Regions from separate parts of the Pelosinus sp. IPA-1 genome, predicted to be linked through region 1. Evidence: a T-box and tRNA genes for the amino acid it is inferred to sense, from the RefSeq annotation. Region 1 holds a T-box; the other holds one or more tRNA genes.

Region 1 (7,388 bases):
AAGCGCTGTACAATCGGCTCGGGATTTTAATCAACTCATTGATCTTTGTCCTTTTGCGGTTATTATGGTAGATGAACTTGGTAATTTTAAAAATGGTAATCAAGCCTATATTGATTTATTTTTCCCTGGATTTACAAAAGAAAAATTAATCGGTTCAAACCCTGAGTTTCGTACAGCCCATATTGGTACTCAGTGGAAAGAGAGTCCTTTGCAAAAAGCGTTGCGCGGAATCGCGGTGAGGAATGTCTCTAACGATATAATGAATAAGCAAATGTTGATTAACGCGATTCCAATAAGAGATATGGAAGGGCGAAATAGGGGGGCACTAGCGATATTTCATGATATTACAGAATATGAACAAATGCGTCATGCATTATACAAAATGGATAGATTGAATCTCATCGGGGAAATGGCGACTGGCGTAGCACATGAAATACGCAATCCAATGACAGTAATTAAGGGATATTTGCAATATTTAGGATCTAAAGTACCAGCTAGTTTAAATGAACAATTTGATATTGTTTTAGGAGAATTAATTCGCATTGAAAGCATTATTACGGATTTTCTTTCTCTAGCAGGAAACACAAAGATTGAACGAAATAAGCACAACATTAATACTATAATTAGGCAAGCATTTCCTCTTGTGGCAACGGATGCAACCAAGAATAATGTGGTAGTAGATCTATGTTTAGCGGAAAATCTCCCTGATCAATTATTAAGCGAGAAAGAAATTAAGCAAGTACTTTTTAATCTAACCCGTAATGGAATTGAATCAATGGATGATAGCGGTATGTTGACAATTCGGACGACTTTAGTTGACGAACAAATTGTAGTAACGATTTCTGATACAGGTAGTGGCATAGCAAAGGAAAAGTTAGAGAAAATATTCAATCCTTTCTATACAACAAAGGATAATGGGACTGGTTTGGGCTTAGCAATTTGTGAAAGCATCATTAATAAGCATAATGGTAGTATTGAGGTGCAGTCCGAAGAAGGGCGAGGTAGTACTTTTATAATATCCTTTACTCACTCTCAGGACTTCTAATTCTAACTAGGATGCGAATTTGGGTAATTTGTGTATTAGTGCAATTTAAGAATGTAGTTGAATTAAGGCTATCGATGTAATTCGATATTATGATATACTAAAGAATATGTATCTAAAAAATAATGTATCATGGAGAGGAGTAAGTGCGCGAGTTAGCGCCAATAAGAATGAATTTCGTAGCAATTGATTTTGAAACGGCCAATGCGAGTCGTTCTAGTGTATGTAGCATGGCTGCGGTAACAGTGGAAAATGGACAAATCGTCCGATCAGCTTACTCTTTAATACGCCCGCCAGTTCTTAAATTTGACTATCGTAATATACAGGTGCATGGCATTCACCCAGAAGATGTAGTGAATAAACCAACTTTTGATCAATTGTGGGAACGGATTCGTCCGCATCTTGAAAATAAAATTGTGATTGCCCATAATGCAACTTTTGATATTAGCGTGCTACGAGGTATCCTGAGGGAATATTCATTGCCTATGCCATTTTTTAAACATAGTTGTACAGTTCAAATTGCGAAAAAAACATGGCCTGGTGGAGAGAACTATAAGCTTAATACATTAGCTCAGCGTTTTCAGATTGACTTTGATCATCATAATGCTCTGCATGATGCACGAACTTGTGCTAAAATTGCTCTGCTAGCGGGGCAAGAGTTAAAAGCTGACAATTTTCTACAGATGATGCATTTGTTGAAGCTTCCTGTAAAAGATTTTGCCTAAGTAGTATCGATATAGTATTTTTTCACTAATCTTGACAAAGACTGTATACTATAGGTATAGTATGGTATATATATTAAAAGCGATGATAGGAAGGAGTACGTTATTGCCGCCGATTAGAGAGGAGATCCTTGGCTGAAAGATCTCTCGGAATGGGGTAGCGGAAGGTAGTCCTGGAGCTATTGCATTGAACTTATAGTAGGTGCAGTCGGTTATGCCCCGTTATGGTATTGGAGTTCGAGTAAGTATTATTTCTCTTTACTCGAAGAAACAAGGTGGTACCACGAAAGTATGCTCTTTCGTCCTTTTATAGGATGAAGGAGCTTTTTTATTTTTCAAAAAGTAGGAGGAGTTAATTTTGACAGAAAAAAATATTCCAACAGTATATGACCCTCAGGCGGTAGAAGCAAAATGGTATAAATATTGGGAAGATAATGGTTTCTTTCATCAGGAAGTAAATAAGGGGAAAAAACCTTTTAGTATTGTTATTCCGCCTCCTAATGTAACGGGGCAATTACATATGGGGCATGCTTTAGATAATGCATTACAAGATATTTTAATTCGTTTTCGCCGTATGCAAGGCTACAATACATTGTGGATGCCAGGAACAGACCATGCAGGTATTGCTACCCAAATTAAAGTAGAAGAGATGTTAGCAAAGGAAGGCATTTCTCGTTATGATATGGGGCGGGAAAAGTTTATTGAAAAGGTTTGGGAATGGAAAGAACAGTATGGCGACAGAATTATTAAACAACTGAAAAGTTTGGGTGCTTCTTGTGATTGGCAGCGAGAGCGTTTTACCATGGACGAAGGTTGTTCCAAGGCTGTACGGGAAGTTTTTGTTTCTTTATATGAAAAAGGCCTTATTTATCAGGGAAATCGGATCACTAATTGGTGTCCACGCTGCAATACTGCTTTAAGTGATATTGAAGTAGAACATGAAGAAAAGCCAGGTCATTTATACCATGTTCGTTACCCAGTAGAGGGGAGTGAAGGTGAGTATTTGACAGTAGCTACTACGCGGCCAGAAACTATTTTGGGAGATACCGCAGTAGCAGTTAATCCGGAAGATGCCAGATATAGCCATTTGATTGGAAAAAATCTAATTCTGCCGTTAGTAGGAAGATTAATTCCCGTAATTGCCGATGAATACGTTGATCAGGCTTTTGGTACAGGTGCGGTTAAGATTACTCCTTCTCATGACCCTAACGATTTTGAAATGGGATTACGTCATAAATTACCGCAAATTGTAGTAATTGATAACGATGGAAAAATGTCAGAAGGCACGGGTAAATATGCAGGACTTGATCGTTATGAGTGCCGTAAAGTATTAGTCAAGGATTTAGATGAGAAAGAGTATTTGGTGAAAATTGATGACCATATGCATGCAGTAGGTCATTGCCAACGTTGTACCACAGTTGTAGAACCTTTGGTATCTAAGCAATGGTTTGTTAAAATGCAGTCGCTAGCTGAACCAGCCATTGAAACTGTGACTTCAGGTGAAATTCAATTTGTTCCCGAACGATTTACAAAAACGTACATTAATTGGATGAGCAATATACGGGACTGGTGTATTTCAAGGCAAATTTGGTGGGGACATCGTATTCCCGCTTGGTATTGCGAATGTGGTGAAACTATTGTAGCAAGGGAAGAAGTTAATGTATGTCCAAAGTGCGGCAGTCATAAAATTGAACAAGATGAGGATGTACTAGATACCTGGTTTAGTTCCGGCTTGTGGCCTTTTTCCACTATGGGCTGGCCAGAAGATACCGAGGAATTAGAACAATTTTATCCTACTAGTGTATTGGTAACAGGATATGATATTATTTTCTTCTGGGTAGCTAGAATGATCATGATGGGATTAGAGTTTAAGAAGGAAATTCCTTTTAAACATGTTTTTATTCATGGTTTGGTTCGGGACTCCCAAGGACGGAAAATGAGTAAATCCTTAGGGAATGGGATTGATCCATTAGAAGTTATTGATAAAAATGGTGCAGATACTTTGCGGTTTACCTTAGTGACTGGTAATACGCCAGGAAATGATATGCGCTTTTACTGGGAAAGAGTAGAGTCAAGTCGTAACTTTGCCAATAAATTATGGAATGCTTCCCGTTTCGTGCTAATGAATTTGGAAGATGTAGATAGTGTTGATACATTAGCCAATTATGGAGTAAGGGCAAAGCAGGAAGACAACTTTACCTTAGCAGATAAGTGGATTTTAAGTCGTTATGCAAAGACTGTGAATGAAGTGACACGTAATTTAGAACGATTTGAATTAGGAGAAGCAGCTCGTCTGCTATATGAGTTTATTTGGAATGAGTATTGCGATTGGTATATTGAAATGGCAAAAGCAAGATTATACAATAAAGAAGAATCTACAGCGCGTGCAACTGCCCAATATGTCCTATGGTATGTACTTGAAAATACACTAAAACTATTACATCCTTTTATGCCTTTTATTACAGAAACCATCTGGCAGCACTTGCCGCATGAAGGGCAAAGTATTATGGTAGCTGATTGGCCAATGGACAGTTCAACATTGATTAATGACGATGTAGAAACTCAAATGAATACTATTATGGAAACCATTAAGTCCATTCGAAATATGCGTGCCGAGGTCAATGTGCCACCAGGGAAAAAGAGTGAGGTTATTTTGCAAATTGTTGCGAAAGAGCTGCAAGAAGTTTTTGCAAAGAACTTGTCATATTTGAAAACGTTAGCTGCTGCAGAACCTATTCAATTATTAGATGATGCAGAAGCTAAACCTGAAAATGCCATGACCGCTGTGGTAAGTGGTGTTGAAATCTATTTGCCTCTCAAAGGGTTAATTGATGTAGAAAAAGAATCAGCTCGCTTGAATAAAGAATTGGCTACATTGGACAAAGAAATTGCTCGCATTGAGGGGAAATTATCCAATGAAGGGTTTGTCGCCAAAGCGCCAGCTGAGGTCATCGCCAAGGAGAAAGCAAAGGCAGGCGAATACCAAGAAAAACAAACAGCCATTCGTGAAAGACTAGCTTATTTGGCTACGTTATAGATTCTAAACGATAAAAATTTATAATAAAGCAATATTAGAATCACAAAGGCACAATGCCGCTGCGGCGGCACACAAAGTAGGTATGAGGGAAGTTTATGATAGTTCCCTTTGTGTCCTTTGTGTCTTTGTGGTTCAATTTCTTTTTTATTAGAAGGGTGTGACAAGTGTGACATATGAAGAATCCCTAAGTTATTTAGCGAATTTAAATAAGTTTGGCATTAATCTGGGGTTAGCGCGAATTGAAAAGTTGTTGGAGTTAATGGATCATCCAGAAAAAAAGTTTAAAAGTATTCATGTGGCGGGAACAAATGGTAAAGGTTCAACAACTGCCATGCTAGCTTCTATTTTAAACAACGGAGGCATAAAAACGGGCATGTATACTTCTCCCCATTTAGCAGAATATACGGAGCGGATGATTGTGGATGGACAAGAGGCATCACCAGAGGAATTTGCCCAAGCAATTGCGTATACAAGCCAATTTGTGGATAGAATAGTATTACAAGGTTTCGATCATCCAACAGAGTTTGAAGTATTAACAGCAGCAGCATTTTACTATTTTGCATCGTGTGAAGTAGAGTATGCTGTCATTGAAGTGGGTTTAGGTGGATTGCTTGACTCGACCAATGTTATTATGCCAATTTTATCTGTCATTACAAATGTTACATTAGATCATATAGATAAGTGTGGTAGCACGATAGAAGAAATTGCGCATCATAAATCCGGTATTATTAAGCAAGGAGTCCCCGTAGTTACAGCAGCTAAAGGGCAAGCCTTAGAGGTGATAATAAAAACTGCTCAGGAGAAATCCACTGCATGTTATGTAAATGGGCAAGACTTTTCTGGGACTTTTCTCGGAATGGAGGAACATTATCAAAAAGTAGGAGTAAAGCTTAAAGAGCAAGAGGAAATTGGAAACTTTGCTGTCAATCTTTTAGGTGCTCACCAAGTTGATAATTGTGCAGTTGCGGTTATGACAGCAGTGATCCTAGGGAAAAGTGAAAAAAGAATTGATTTACCAGCAATTGAAAAAGGTTTATGCCAAGTTTGTTGGCCTGGAAGATTTGAAATCGTATCGAAAAGCCCAACGATTATTATTGATGGAGCTCATAATCCAGATGGAGCAAGAGCGCTGCGTGAAAATTTAGATCAATTTTATGGACATAAAGAAATTGTATTCTTATTGGGAATTTTACAAGATAAAGATGTGAAAACAATTGTTACAACCCTAATATGTCCTGAGGATAAGGTGGTTGTAGTAGCTCCTATCTCCCAGAGGGCGGGTAAGCCAGAGGATGTTGCCCGGGAAATACAAGCGGCTTATATAGAAGTAGCTCACTCTATTAATGAAGGTTTGCAAAAAGCCAAATTATTAGCTGGAGAGGGCAATGTAATCTGCATTGCAGGCTCGTTGTACTTAATTGGTGAGGCTAGGAAAATAATATGTAAGTAGACAAATGATTTGTTCTTGGTTATAATAAAAAATGGCATTGAATTTGGCATTTGTAAATAGTATTGTATTGAAAGAAAATATTAAATAGCAAATGCTATTAGACAGGTGAAATTGTGTATATAACATATAGAACGACCCAAACACAGTATTTTTTAGAATATATAATTGAGCACTGCATTCTGGCGGTGACCTTTTTTTTGCCGCTGTCACTGAAGATCAGCAGTGGTTTTTTAGGCCTTGGTGCACTGGTATGGCTAGGAAAAATGGCTGTAATGCGCAGGATGGATTTTAAGGCAACTCCTTTTGATTTTGGGATAGCTTTGTTAGTTGTATTATCTGCGGCTTCTATATGGGCTTCACCGGACCGAGGATTTAGTTTTTATAATTACTATAATTTAATGGGAAGATACATATTGATTTACTATTTAGCTGTCAATAACATTCGCTCTCGAGGCCAAGTGAAACGATTGATATGGAGTCTGTTAGCATCAGCCTTAGTAGTTTCCTTATATGGATTTTATCAGTACTTCTTTGGCGCAACGGTTTCAGCCGTTGAGTGGGTAGATGGAGCACAATTTCCTGATCTTAAAATGAGAGTATTTTCTACCTTAGAAAATCCTAATTTATTAGCTGGTTTTTTAGTAACTATGATGGCCATCGCTGCAGGTATGGGATATAAAGCGGCTACGCTCAATAGTAAGGTGATCCTGGCTGCGTTGGTTATTCTATTTGGTGGGTGTTTAGTTCTTACCTATTCACGGGGTGCTTGGCTCAGTGTATTAGCAATCATTGGCATGTATGGCATGTTGTGTAATCGTAAAATCTTTTGGTTGCTGCTGGTAGTACCTATTGTTGGATTTTTTGCTCATGATGCCTTATTAGAGCGGATTATGTCCATAACAAATCCTACAGATACCTCATCTACTTTGCGGATTGCCTTATGGGAAAGCACCATTGCAATGATAATGGATAAACCTTTTTTCGGTATCGGTTGGGGTGCTTATTGGATGGTATATCCTGACTATGACTTTTTCATAAATAATGCGAATACTAAAATTTTTCACGCACATAATATGTACTTAAATATTGCTGCTGAGATTGGTATTCCAGGTTTGTTTGCTTTTTTAGTTATGATGT
Region 2 (7,388 bases), on a different contig from region 1:
CAATACTGGGCTAAGTAAAGTCGTTGGCCTCTTAGAGACAACATTTATTGTACATATTACAGGGACGATCTTGCTACTAATACTACTTTTTGCTTTCCATATGGGAAAAGGCAATTTATCTCTTTTAAGTGAAGCACCTTGGTATGTTTACTTAGGTGGAGTGGTTGGTGTAGGTATTATTTATTTGGTGGCTGCTAGTATACCACAGGTAGGGGTTGCCAATGCTACAACAGCAATTATTATTGGACAGGTATTAACCGCCATTGTCATCGACCATTTTGGCGCATTTGGCTTGACACAAATGGCCTATGGTTGGAATCAAATAGTTGGTCTTATCTTATTGGCCATTGGTGGCAAACTACTATTAAGTTAAATAATACACTACATTTTTAAGAAAGAATGATCTCATTAGCCTCATGTTAGAAGCATAAGGCTTTTCTGTCTGTCAGGGTACTTTCAAATTTCTAATGATACAAAGAGGAATTACAGAAACAATAGTCGAAATATCAGTAGTTATTTTTAAAATGGTAATCGGAGGAATGCTAAGTGAAAGTTTTTGACAATGATAATAGAGAAGGTTTATTGAATCGGCCGGGAAAAAGTTATTCATTAACCTTTGGCGAAGAAAAAACAAGTCATGAAGGGCTTGATGATATCTATCTAGAAATTGAAGAGCGGATATTAGAAGCCATTAAAATAGGCGAGCCTTTTACTTTCGACGGGATAAACGAGCGGGGAAATTTATATTACACGATTGAACGTACTGAAGAAGACTATATTCTAAGCGTCAAGGAAATTACAGAGGAAACAGGAGAGCTAATCAAAAGTACCTTAGAAAGTGTTAAGAAATTAGGCAAAGAGAAAATGGAAGAGATCATGGAAATCATGATTTTAGAAGATATAGACATTGATATTACAAAAACAATGGTTTTACCGTTGGAATCAAGCTATGAAGGCTTAATTGCAACCCTTCAAGAACTTAGAGAAACGGCAAATGAAGATCTTATAGATAATTTAAGACGTCTCCAAGAAATCGTTGAAGAATACGAAGAAGAAGATGAAGACGAGTATGACGACGAATTTTAATAAGGGATGGTAAAACACCCCTTTATTCATAATAGCATTACATAAAATTTATAAATATACTTGCAAAGATTCGATCAATACTCTATAATATAAAGAGTGCTCCACCATCTAAGTCTCAAAAGACATTGGTAGTGGAATAACATAATAAGGGGTTATAGCTCAGTTGGTTAGAGCGCTTCGTTGACATCGAAGAGGTCTGCGGTTCGAGTCCGCCTAACCCCACCAGTAAATTCAAGCCTTCGCAGGTATGCGAGGGCTTTTCTTATGTAAAGTTGTATCTTATGTTGTACCTTATCACATTTTTAAATGGACATTTTTAATGAATGTTTACTGTATGTGGACAGGCTTATGATAAGAAGGCCAAGATTGGGCTAAGGCTGACGTTTTAATTAAGGCAGAGCGCATAAGGAGTATAAATGGCTATCAAGTGGGCATTACTACTAGATATTGAGCATAAGCACGTTGAATTGGGAGGTGTTTATTCTGAAGTGTAAATACTGTCAAGTAAACATGGTTGTTACTGAACAAAAAGTACATGAGTGCTCCAAATGCGGGGCTAAGTACATAGACACATCTAAAAAATAATTGAAAAAGCCCCGTCTTACCTCAATTGGTAGGGCGGGGCTTTTTGCTATTGTATCCAGAATTTACATTATACTTATTGTATTTATATTCAAAGTTGTTCAACATTACTGCTTTCATTAACTTTTTCGTTAGATTCTACATTTTTATTTTCGTTGCTGCTCCTATTTTGATTCATATTATCGCCTCCTGCATGTATTATCTCCAGTTACTTAGTTAGGCGACACTAGTTATCTGATAAGGAACTTGCATTTCTGCTTCGCTTCCCAAATGGCATCACCTGTCTTAACTCCGAGTGCTTTAGCTGGATAGTTTTTTGCAAGTACACTGCCGTGTCGTGCTTTAATATCACCACATGCAACGACTGGTTTGTCTTGGATTTCTGGCCGGTCCATGCATTCTACTTGCGTAGAAATTGTCTAGGTCTCTAGATCTTACTAAGGAACTAGCCCATAAAAATCGCAATGAAAACGAAACCTACATTCAAAATGATAACAACCAAAGATACCTATATTTTATATTCTGAAAGAAGGAGAGGATGAGTATCTTGAATAAAAATTTTATTATTACTTTAAGTTTTGCACCATAGCCACAAATTCTGCTGTTGCCTGATCTAGGTTCTCAGCATTGATAATTGCATCATAGGCAACGTTCTTTGGACTTTCAAATCCATACAAAAGATCATAGTAATCCGTGAGCAAAGTGGTAACTAATTCTTCAATATGGTTATTTGTGAGGCATTCCAGTAAGAATGCCGTTTTTTTCTTACCTAAATTTTTCGAAATAGCCTGAATGCCCTGCTGTATTTTTGCTTTATCAATAGAATCATTGGTACTATACTCGGCAATTAATCGCTGCACCCTTGTTGGAATACTAGCGTGAACAAGTATTTTTTTGCCTGACTGCATACGTTGATATAAAACTTTAGGTATATAGACATTGCCGATTCGATTGCTTTCGCATTCAACAATGAAGTAAGGTTCATTGTTGAATTCTTCTAAAAGATTTAAAATTGCAGTTTCAAACATAGGCATTGGTGTGCTATTGCCGAGGCCAATTTGTCCAAAGACAGAACCGCGGTGATTGGCAAGTTCCTCTAAATTAATTGTTGGGATTCCTTGTGATGACAATTTATTGAGCATTGTTGTTTTTCCAACTCCAGTGGCACCATGCAGTACCAAAACCTGAGGCTTTAGATCAAATGATTCCAAGTGATCCAGAACATAACGGCGATATGATTTATAGCCTCCAGCCAATTGACATACTGAAACATTTAGCATGTCCAAAATGTTGGCAATGGACTTAGAACGCATTCCGCCACGCCAGCAATATATAACAATTTGATGATTTTTTGCATAAGCTGTGATGGTTTTTATTATATCGGGCAATTTAGGTGATACAATTTCTAACCCTAGTTGTTTAGCAGCATCAACACTAACTTGTTTATACAATGTACCAACTGAGGCTCGTTCATCATTAGAGAATATAGGAATATTCAATGCTCCAGGTAAATGCCCTTCCGCAAATTCCTTTGGTGTACGGACATCAATAAACAATCGATTAGGCAATTGTAATGAATCTTGGATAGAAATTACTTTGTACAATTTTTATTCATCCCTTTAACCGCTCTTTTTGTTTCATTTGCTAAAAATACATTCGTTAACATTGATATTATAGCAGAAAAAACATTCACTTCGGTTGGTTTGGGCATTTTTTCCTTAAGGGGTATTGCAAAAATATACAAATTCGCAAAATTAGGGAGGGTTTCGTGTATTTGTGTGGTAAAATTGGAATATAAGTAAACTATAGTTTAATACATAAGGCGAATGGCAGTGAAGATTGTTTACCGTCGCTGTTGATGCGCAAGAATAGGAAAGGACGAGTGAAGTATGCATGAGGAGATTGTTTTTTGTAAAGGCGGAGGTTGCACCGCTAAACTAGGGCCGGGAATGTTGTCTTCCGTTCTTCAGAAGTTGCCTAAGGGTGCAGATCCAAATTTGCTGGTAGGCTTTGATAGTTCTGATGATGCGGCTGTATATCAGTTGACAGATGATGTAGCAGTTGTTCAGACACTGGATTTTTTCCCGCCTATGGTGGACGACCCTTATACTTTTGGACAGATCGCAGCGACTAACGCTCTTTCAGATATATATGCAATGGGAGGACAGGTCAAGACGGCACTTAATATTGTGTGCTTCCCTGAGAAGATGGATCTAAATATTTTGGGAGAAATCATGCGGGGAGGCAATGAAAAAGTACAAGAGGCAGGAGGCATCCTGGTAGGTGGACATTCCATTGCTGATAGTGATGTGAAGTATGGTCTTTCTGTAATGGGTACCATCCATCCAGATAAGATTTACAAGAACAATGCCTGCCAAGAGGGAGATTACCTGCTTTTAACAAAACCTCTGGGCGTAGGTATTGTTTGTACTGCCCAGCGAGTAGGCGAGAGTTCTAAGGAAGCCATGGATCTGGCCATCCGTTCTATGACGACCCTTAATAAATATGCAGCGGAAATTATCGGAAAGTACCGTGTACATGCTTGCACAGATGTGACGGGTTTTAGTTTTCTAGGTCATCTTCAGGAGATGTTAGGAGATGGTTTTGGGGCTGAGATTGATAGCCTGCAAATACCCTATATACCAGAGGCAGTTCATTATGCAAATGAGTTTTTTCTCACCGCAGCTGCACAACGAAATCGCAATCACGTGGGAGATCGAGTAGACTTCAGAAAGGTTCCTTTCGCCATGGAAGAGATCCTTTTTGACCCGCAGACATCAGGTGGGCTTCTAATCAGCTTACCTCTTGAAGATGCAGAACTTGTTTTACATGAAATCAAATCCTTGGGATTGCCTTGTGGGTTGGTTGGAACGGTTACAAAAAAAGATGATAAGAGAATTATTGTAAGATAAGGGAGAATGAAAATGAAGCAAACATTAGATGCTAGAGGAAAAGCTTGTCCAATACCTGTTGTAGAAACTAAGAAAGTATTGGCAACCCTTCATGAGGGGGATACTGTAGAGGTAGCTGTAGATAATTTTATTGCTGTACAGAATTTGAGCAAAATGGCTGCACAGAAACATTTTGAAGTATCTTCAGAAAAAATTGATGAGAATCACTACCTTGTGACTTTAACAGTGACTGGAACTTCTAATAATGAAAAAGTAGAAAAAACTGTTTGTATTCCAGATAGCAGAATGGATAAAACTGTTGTAGTATTTTCTTCAGATAAAATGGGCGAAGGCGATGAAAAATTAGGCCGCACACTCATGAAGGGCTTCATTTATGCTTTGACCGAACAGGATCAGCTGCCTGAAACAATTCTGCTATATAATAATGGAGCAAAGCTATCTGTAGAGGGAGCAGATTCTCTAGTTGATTTGAAACTTTTAGAATCGCAAGGCGTGGAGATTTTAACTTGTGGAACTTGCCTAAATCATTATGGTTTGAGTGAAAAATTAGGGGTAGGCTCCGTCACAAATATGTATGTTATAGTGGAAAAGCAAATGCAGGCTACAAAGATTGTAAAGCCATGAGAAAAAATAATGACACTGTTTAATGAGAGGATCAAATTATGATTTATTTAGATCATGCAGCAACTTCTTTTCATAAGCCGCCAGAAGTAGCCGAAGCTGTTTATCGTGCTTTGCAGGGCACTGGAAACAGTGGGCGTGGAGCACATGGTGCAGCCCTAGATGCCAGTCGTCTGGTATATAAAACCAGAGAAACGATATCACACCTATTTCATGTGGGAGATCCATCACGGGTGGTGTTCACATCAAATGCTACAGAAAGTTTGAATATTGCCATTCAAGGTCTTCTTAAGCCTGGGGACCATTGCATCACCACATCTCTTGAACACAATAGTGTCTTGCGCCCTCTTTATCTTATGGAGAAGCGTGGTGTTAACCTGACAGTGGTCCCTGCAGATAAAAAAGGGTGTATTCCTATAGAAAGCATAGAGGCTGCAGTTCGTGCAGAAACGAAGGCCGTGGTATTAACTCATGCTTCAAACGTGACAGGGAATGTTTTAGATATTGAAAGGGCAGGTAAGGTATGTAAACAACATGGTCTTTTATTGATCTTAGATGCTTCCCAGACGGCCGGTTTACTCCCTATCGACATGGAAAAGGTCGGGATATCAGCACTTTGCTGCTCTGGACATAAAAGTCTTCTTGGGCCACAGGGGATCGGTATGCTTTGTCTAGCTAATGGAGTTCAGCCAGATCCCTTTAAGGTCGGAGGAACAGGAGTGGACAGTTTTTCCCATGTTATGCCCAAGTTTTTGCCTGCAGCACTTGAGGCTGGCACATTGAATACTCATGGTCTAGTTGGCCTTTTGGCAGCTTGCGATTACTTGAATAGGTATGATCAGTTAAGAATTTTTAAGGAAGCAACTGATCTTGCAAATCGGTTTGCAGATGGGGTCAAAGATTTGCCTGGAGTAACTCTATATGGTGATTTTAATGCAGCAGTCAGGACTCCTGTTGTTGCACTTAACCTAAGAGATATTGATTCAGGAGAAATAGCCGATGAACTTTTTGAACGTTTCGGTATTGCAACTCGGGCTGGAGCCCACTGTGCCCCAGGAGTCCACAGGGTCTTTGGAACCGTGGAGCAGGGTATGGTGCGTTTTAGTTTTTCACATTTTAATACTAATAACGAGGTGGACGAGGCTATACGCGCTATGCGGCTACTGGAGGAAGAAAGCTCATGAGACCAAAAGAATTGCAATGTGTAGTAACCTTTAAAACGACCACAGAAGCTATGGCTTTTGAGGAAGCTGCCAAAGAGAAAGGTTTTAGCGGTCGCATAATTCCTTTACCAAGAGCTATTGCAGCTGGATGTGGTCTGGCGTGGAGAGAAGATCCAAAGTGCAGAGATTCACTTGAAAAGCTTCTTAGTGAACATTATCTCGGATATGATAGAATTTATGAGTTAGTTATTTAAGTAGGTTGAAAGTCGCCATAAGGGTGGTAAAAATTACGATAGCTGCTCTAAAAAGAACAGCCATTTTAAAAAGGTTGATTTGGATATATATGAAGTTATCTCCAATTGGCAGTTTGCTCTACAGCAAGGCCAGATCTAAAATAATTTCAATAAATAAGGCATTGTATTTCCTTTCTTATGTGGAGTTACTTTATTATATAAATTATCCTTGAGCCTTTGGGCTCTTTTTCTTTTACTCCACCGAGGGACATTTTTTATCAAAGCAACATATTATGTAATAAAGATAATAAGGAGGGTTGATAAAAAAATGAGTGCTGATTCTGACCGGGATTGCTGTCATCTTCAAAAAAAGTGTTTAAAGTGTTGTCGTAGGTGCCCAAAATGTCATTTCGAATGTGATATAGAATGTCGTGAATGTCCTGTATGCCATCACTGCTTTGATAATTGTTGCGAGTGCTGTAAGTGTGGCTGTAAACATGATCACTGCTGGTAGGTTTATGGGCGTCCTTCGGGGCGCTTCTTCTATACAAAAAAAAACCACGCCAGGCGAAGCGTGGTTGCAAGAAATTGGAAATTGGTGGTTTAATTTAAAAATTAGCAACTAGAGAAAGAGTCTTCACCGCAACAGCAAAATAACAAGATGATGATGATAATTATGATAATACAGCTGGAACCGCCAAATCCATTGCGACCGCCGCTTCCAAAACCGAATCCCATAAGTATTCCTCCTTTTTATCTACTCACTGCATTATATGATAGCTAACTGCAGG

What was found. The T-box of region 1 lies ahead of QSJ81_RS23005 (valine--tRNA ligase). A T-box ahead of a tRNA ligase gene usually reads a tRNA of that ligase, here a tRNA-Val.
Region 2: it has a tRNA-Val gene. The T-box ahead of QSJ81_RS23005 (valine--tRNA ligase) is inferred to sense a tRNA for this amino acid. The anticodon was not compared.

Annotation. Positions count from the first base shown of each region.
Region 1 covers NZ_BSVC01000012.1:1,797-9,184, reverse strand. Annotated here, with positions in the region: gene QSJ81_RS23015 (ATP-binding protein) at 1-1,045, shown strand, start outside; gene QSJ81_RS23010 (3'-5' exonuclease) at 1,189-1,767, shown strand; T-box leader at 1,841-2,074, shown strand; gene QSJ81_RS23005 (valine--tRNA ligase) at 2,123-4,801, shown strand; gene QSJ81_RS23000 (bifunctional folylpolyglutamate synthase/dihydrofolate synthase) at 4,968-6,251, shown strand; gene QSJ81_RS22995 (O-antigen ligase family protein) at 6,365-7,388, shown strand, end outside.
Region 2 covers NZ_BSVC01000006.1:272,571-279,958, forward strand. Annotated here, with positions in the region: gene QSJ81_RS16350 (DMT family transporter) at 1-373, shown strand, start outside; gene QSJ81_RS16355 (hypothetical protein) at 547-1,086, shown strand; tRNA gene QSJ81_RS16360 (tRNA-Val) at 1,235-1,311, shown strand; gene QSJ81_RS16365 (Y-family DNA polymerase) at 1,899-2,063, opposite strand; gene mnmH (tRNA 2-selenouridine(34) synthase MnmH) at 2,235-3,272, opposite strand; gene selD (selenide, water dikinase SelD) at 3,558-4,580, shown strand; gene yedF (sulfurtransferase-like selenium metabolism protein YedF) at 4,593-5,204, shown strand; gene QSJ81_RS16385 (aminotransferase class V-fold PLP-dependent enzyme) at 5,243-6,385, shown strand; gene QSJ81_RS16390 (putative Se/S carrier protein) at 6,382-6,618, shown strand; gene QSJ81_RS16395 (hypothetical protein) at 7,213-7,335, opposite strand.